2 regions of the Pseudoalteromonas sp. MB41 genome follow, and region 2 is predicted to be linked to the other one. Evidence: predicted binding sites of a transcription regulator. Region 2 holds the regulator's gene; the other holds the start of a gene.

Region 1 (3,322 bases), on a different contig from region 2:
TGTGCTTTAATCAGCATATGTGACAACCGAATATCGGCACCAAAGCTGAGCATTTGACTGCCAAGCGGTGTCAGCTTGTCATTTTCATCTATGGCTTCCAGCATTTTCAACAGCGCTGTTGCTTGCTTAATTTGTTGCGTGCTTGGTACATCAAGCAGGCTTAGCTCTTCAAGTGAAGCGCCCCATTGCTTTGCCTCAAGTAATAACTGGCTAATATCACTGGTGAGAATTTCAGGTGCGTCGTGATTATTGCGACGCTCAAAGGTTTGCTTACTCCCTAAGCGATACACCACGCCCGGTTCAATACGCCCTGCGCGACCGGCTCGCTGCACCGCCGATGAGCGCGAAATATTTTGCGTTATAAGCTCTGTAACACCGGTTTTTAAATTAAAGCTGGCTGCACGGCGCTTACCACTGTCAATTACAATACGTATACCTTCGATGGTTAAACTGGTTTCAGCTACATTGGTGGTCAACACAACTTTACGCTTCCCTTTCGTTGCAGGGGCGATTGCAGCTTGTTGTTCTGCTTTGTTTTGTTCACCAAATAAAGTAAACACCTCGCACTGATCTGCAAGGTCGCTTAGTGCTTGCTGCACCCGTAATATTTCGCGCTGTCCGGGTAAAAAAACTAATGCGCTGCCAGCTTGCTCATTGAGCGCTTGTTTAATAATTGCGGGTATACCATCGAGCCATCGGCTTTCGTCTTTGAGTGGAATATACACTTCATCAATCGGGTAACTTCGCCCTTCAGAGGATATTATTGGGCAGTCAAAAAACTCACTGTACCGCTCACCGTCTAAGGTGGCCGACATCAGTAATATTGTTAAGTCGTCTCTCAATGCCGCTTGCGTTTCAAGGGCAAAGGCAAGCGCGGTATCTGCAGCAATTGAACGCTCATGAAACTCATCAAAAATAAGTAAATCAACGCCACTTAGCTCAGGATCGTTTTGCAGCATACGGGTCAGCATACCTTCGGTGACAATCTCAAGCCGAGTGGCGGGGCTCACTTTTGACTCCCCTCGAATACGCAAACCGACACTTTCACCGACTTTTTCGTTTTGTTGGCTCGCCAAATACTGGGCAATATTACGTGCAGCCAGACGTCTTGGCTCTAACATGACAATGTGTTTAAAGTGCCCTTCACGCATTAATGTGAGTGGCAGCCATGTTGATTTACCTGCGCCCGGTGGTGCTTGTAATAAGGCCATAGGGTTATTTTTTATTGTTGTTAGCAGGGATTGATAAATATCTTCAACTGGCAGCACGTCTGGCATCTCTTACTTTCTTTTTGCCCATTGTATCAAAAAACGATGAACAGCCTCTCATTGAATGAAAGAATTACAAGGTTTTCCTTAAAACCCAGTACAAATTGCAGGCATGTAACACTCTATGTCTAATCATAATAATAAAAACGATGTAATTCAGTTGGTTATATATAAACCATGAATGGCATAACGATTGCTTTTATTAAAGTGAATGTTTAACAAAGTAAGGAGATTATGATGAACAGCGATCGTTTAGAAGGCAATTGGAAAGAGTTAAAAGGTAAAGCACAACGTAAATGGGGTGAACTTACCGATGGCGATTTAGATAAAATTGAAGGTAGCCGTAAAGAGCTTGTTGGTAAAATCCAACAAAAATACGGCAAATCGAAAGAAGAAGCTGAGAGCGAAGTCAGTGACTTTGAAAATAGTCACTAATTTTGCACATAAAAAGACCCCCAGTAATTGGAATGTCCAACTATTGGGGGTCACTTCATTTTGGCGGTTTTTTATTACCTAAGCAGGTGAATGTGTTTCACTATCTAGCTCAGCAACGGTTTGGTTTTTACCGTGTGATTTAGCAAGGTATAAACACTTATCTGCCACACTTAAACAGTGATCAATGCTCTCGTTAGAAGCCCGCTGATGAAGCCCTATGCTCAGCGTCACTTTAAAATTATGAACCCCTTGTTGGAATGCATGTTGCGCCAATTGCTGGTGAATGTTTTCAGCTAATTGTCTTGCTCTACGCTCATGTCCTTGCGGGGTCACAATAAGGAACTCTTCTCCGCCCCAGCGAGCAACAATGTCTTCTTCGCCACTCACACTTTTGAGGATTGAAGCAATGAAAGTGAGCACATCATCACCAATTTGATGACCATAGGTGTCATTCACTTGTTTAAAGTTATCTACATCAATCAACAAAAAGACAGCCCCTTCGTTAAAACGCGCATCTTGCAAGCATTCAGTAGCATAACGGCGATTAAACAAATCGGTCATGGCATCAATACGGGCTAATTTTTGATTTATTTTTAGTTGCTCAATAAGCTCTCGACTGTACTTATTACGGTAATACTCGTAGAAACCACCAAGAATACAAAGAATCGAAAAACACAGCATGACACGGGTCGTAAAATAATGATTCGGATAGCTGTAATACCCAAGCTTATCGGTGAAGTAAAACAGCACTGAAATCACAATAGCCAGTATGATTAAGTCAAATGCGCCGCGTTTTAAACCTCGTATAAAAAAGGTAACAGGCGATACAATAAATAACCACAAAGGCCCAGTTCCATTATTACCACCCGACACAATCAAAAAGCACATCATCGAGTACAAGGCATAAAGCATTAACACAGCAATAGCACGGTCGCGATTTTTAAGGACAAAGGGCGATACAAAAACAAAGCCGCCAATAACCAGTAAAAAACTGAGCGTTATGTAGCCATCTTGGTAGCTTGTAACCGACATTACAAAAGAAGTAATGGCACCAATAAATGCAAATACGCGTAAAAATAGCGCTTTATCTTTGTCACTTGCGCTGCTTGAATCAATCACACCTTTACCCTAATTTCCTTGCTTTACACTAATAACTTTAACACAAATATTTAAATTTGAAGGATATTGGCCTCATTTCACATGCTAAATGCTGATTAAAAGGAAGAAAGTATGATTTTAAAGCGCGTTTTAACGGAGGTAGAAATGCAATTTACCTTAAATAAAAACAAAAAAGCACCGTAAGTTAAGTACTTACGGTGCTTTTGAATAGCACGTTATTGCTTTTTACTCTGGCTCATAGCCTAAATTAGGCGATAACCAGCGCTCTGCTTCTTCAAGCGTCATGTTGGTGCGCTTAGCGTAGTCTTCAACCTGATCTTTTTGAATCTGCGCCACGGCATAGTATTTAGAATCCGGGTGAGAAAAATACCAACCAGACACCGCCGCTCCCGGCCACATTGCGTAAGAGCTCGTCAACTTCATACCTATGCGATTTTCAGTATCGAGTAGCTGCCAGATTTTCTTTTTCTCTGTGTGCTCAGGGCACGCAGGGTAACCCG
Region 2 (3,322 bases):
AAAAACAAGCTGACGGCACTATTATGAGCGCCAGTGCTGAAGAAGTTCGTTACGATGTTGCTAAACGCTTATTAACACTCGTTGGCAATGCACAAGTGACTCAAGCAGGCCAAAAAGTCAGTGCCAAGAGCATTACATACGATATGGAACAGCAACTGATAAGTGCCGAGAAAGATGAAAACTCGACCGATCGTGTACACACTATTTTAGTGCCTGTTGATAACAAAAAGAACGATGAAGGCCAGCCATGAGCACACTAAAAGCAGAGCTATTAGCTAAGAGCTATAAAGGTCGCCAAGTTGTAAAAAATGTAGGCCTTGAGGTAGAAGCTGGCAGCATTGTCGGTTTACTTGGGCCAAATGGCGCAGGTAAAACAACCACCTTTTACATGATTGTGGGATTAGTGCCCAGTGACAAAGGTAAAATAAGCATTGATGATAACGACATCACCTTATTGCCAATGCACAGCCGCGCTCGCTTAGGTATTGGCTATTTGCCACAAGAATCATCGATTTTTAGAAAACTGACCGTTTATCAAAACTTAATGGCCATTTTAGAGACCCGTAAAGATCTCAATAAACAAGGCCGCGAAGAAACACTCAACAGCTTACTTGATGAATTTAGCATTCAACACATTCGTGACAGCCAAGGTATGGCATTGTCAGGGGGTGAACGCCGTCGTGTTGAAATAGCACGCGCACTGGCCGCTGACCCTAAATTTATTTTGCTCGATGAGCCTTTTGCTGGTGTTGATCCTATTTCAGTGTTAGATATAAAGAAAATTATCGAGCACTTAAAAAATCGTGGTATTGGTGTATTAATTACTGACCACAATGTGAGAGAAACCCTTGATGTTTGTGAAAAAGCCTACATTGTTTCTCATGGGGAGCTAATTGCATCAGGTACACCTGAACATGTGTTAGCCGACCAAACTGTACGCGATGTGTATCTAGGCGAGCAATTCAGGCTTTAAATACGCCACCGACTAGAGCATCTGCTAGACTTATAACAATGACAATAAATCAAATAAATAGTTAACGGCATCGTGCTATTGTTTGATAAGACTAAAAAGGATTGTTAGGGATACATGAGGCAATCATTACAGCTGCGCATGGGCCAGCAACTTACAATGACTCCACAACTGCAACAGGCTATCCGTTTGTTGCAGCTCAGTACATTGGATCTCCAGCAAGAAATTCAAGAAGCGTTAGACTCTAACCCTTTGCTTGAAGTTGAAGAAGCAGATTATGCAGAAGAGAGTATTGGCAAGAACGAGCAAAAAGCCGAATCTGACGATACCCAACTAAGCGCGTCGGCTGACGAAGCTGCGAGCGAGTACGAGCAAGAAAGCAGTGATGCCCTCAACAAAGACACCGTAAGTGACGACTTAGCAATGGATGTTACGTGGGATGAGTACATGAGTGCTGCCCCATCAAGTTCCTCAGGTCCAATGCCTGAAGATGAATCAATTTACCAAGGCGCATCAACCGAAACTCTCCACGAATACCTAATGTGGCAGTTACAACTGACTCCATTCAGCCCAACAGACGAAGCGATTGCCGTTGCGATTGTTGAGGCAATTGATGATTCGGGTATTTTAACCGTAAGCTGCGAAGACATTGTTGAAAGCTTCAATCAAAATAACGATGAAGAAGAAATCGAACTTGATGAAGTCGAAGCTGTCCTAAAAAGAATCCAATTATTCGATCCTGTCGGTATTGGCGCACGTAGTTTACAAGAATGTTTGTGTATTCAATTACGCCAATTCGATGTTGACACCCCCTATTTAGCTGAAACTAAAATGGTGTTATCAGAACATATTGAATTATTAGCGAGTCGTGACTATCGCACTTTGATGAAAAAGACTAAGCTTAAAGAAAGTGAGCTGAAAGAAGTCATGACATTGATCCACAGCTTAAATCCAAAGCCTGCGGATACAATTGTTAGAGAAGAATCTGAATACGTGATACCCGATGTATCCGTAAAAAAAATAAAAGGCCGTTGGGTAGTTGAACTAAACCCAGACTGCATGCCGAAAATCAGAGTGAATAGCCACTATGCGGCGATGTCACGTTCTGTAAAATCAAGCAGTGATAGCCAATTTATTCGCTCTCATTTACAAGAAGCAAAATGGTTTATTAAAAGCTTAGAAAGCCGTAATGACACGTTATTAAAAGTGACTAACTGTATTGTTCAACAACAACAGGCTTTCTTTGAACATGGTCCTGAGGCCATGAAACCCATGGTATTAAATGATGTCGCGGAAATGGTCGAAATGCATGAATCAACAATTTCGCGAGTAACAACACAAAAATACATGCATACCCCGCGGGGAATTTTTGAGTTGAAATATTTCTTCTCCAGCCATGTAAGCACTGAAAATGGGGGTGAGTGTTCATCTACGGCAATTCGCGCTTTAATCAAAAAGCTAATCGCCGCAGAAAACACAGCTAAACCATTGAGTGATAGCAAAATTGCAGATATATTGGCTGAGCAAGGAATTAAAGTAGCTAGACGGACAATAGCAAAATATCGAGAGTCTCTAGCAATACCTCCGTCGAATCAGCGTAAGAGTCTGATTTAGACGTTTTACATAGAAGGAAAATGCTTATGCAACTAAATTTAACTGGTCGTCATGTAGAAATCACAGATTCATTAAGAGACTATGTAAACACCAAGTTTGCGAAACTAGAAAGGCATTTTGACCACATTAATAATGTTCATGTCATTCTAGATGTAGAAAAACTAAGCCAAAAAGCAGAAGCAACTTTACATGTAAACGGAGGCGAGTTATTTGCCTCTACTGAACACCAAGATATGTATGCAGCCATCGACTCGTTAATCGATAAACTTGATCGTCAAGTAATTAAACACAAAGAGAAATTAGCTCGACACTAAATTATGAAACTTAGTTCACTTACTAACCAGGACTGCAGCAAAGCTGCGGTCCTTTTTAATAGCAAAAAAAGAATTCTCGAATTTATCAGCGAACTGGCTCATGAGCAGCTCCCTCATTTATCTCAGCAAGATATACTCAATGCCCTATTGAACAGAGAAAAATTGGGCAGCACGGGTATTGGCCGAGGTATTGCGATTCCACATGGTCGTATGAGCGGTGCAGATCAGCCACACGCATTTGTAATTGTGAGTGAGTCACCTATAAATTTTGACGCAATTGATAATCGTCCAGTGGATATTTTTGTCGCACTCATCGTACCAGATGGTGACTGTCAACTTCATCTAAAGACCTTATCAACAATTGCTGATAGACTTAAAGACAAAGAATTTTGTAAACAGCTACGCAGTGCTAAAACAGATAGTG

What was found. The regulator sigma-54, encoded in region 2, starts transcription at its own class of promoters, with help from an activator protein. The targets are predictions, from matches to a motif close to GTTGGCACGNNNNTNGNNT.
Region 1: LPA49_RS03255 (CsbD family protein) is a predicted target of sigma-54. The motif match lies at 1,449-1,467, and genes of this name have one in related genera.

The regions. Positions count from the first base shown of each region.
Region 1 covers NZ_JAJJZF010000001.1:721,733-725,054, forward strand. The annotation lists gene hrpB (ATP-dependent helicase HrpB) at 1-1,268, opposite strand, end outside; gene LPA49_RS03255 (CsbD family protein) at 1,506-1,703, shown strand; gene LPA49_RS22350 (GGDEF domain-containing protein) at 1,782-2,822, opposite strand; gene metH (methionine synthase) at 3,048-3,322, opposite strand, start outside.
Region 2 covers NZ_JAJJZF010000013.1:34,520-37,841, forward strand. The annotation lists gene lptA (lipopolysaccharide transport periplasmic protein LptA) at 1-251, shown strand, start outside; gene lptB (LPS export ABC transporter ATP-binding protein) at 248-973, shown strand; gene LPA49_RS13300 (RNA polymerase factor sigma-54) at 1,088-2,584, shown strand; gene hpf (ribosome hibernation promoting factor) at 2,611-2,898, shown strand; gene ptsN (PTS IIA-like nitrogen regulatory protein PtsN) at 2,902-3,322, shown strand, end outside.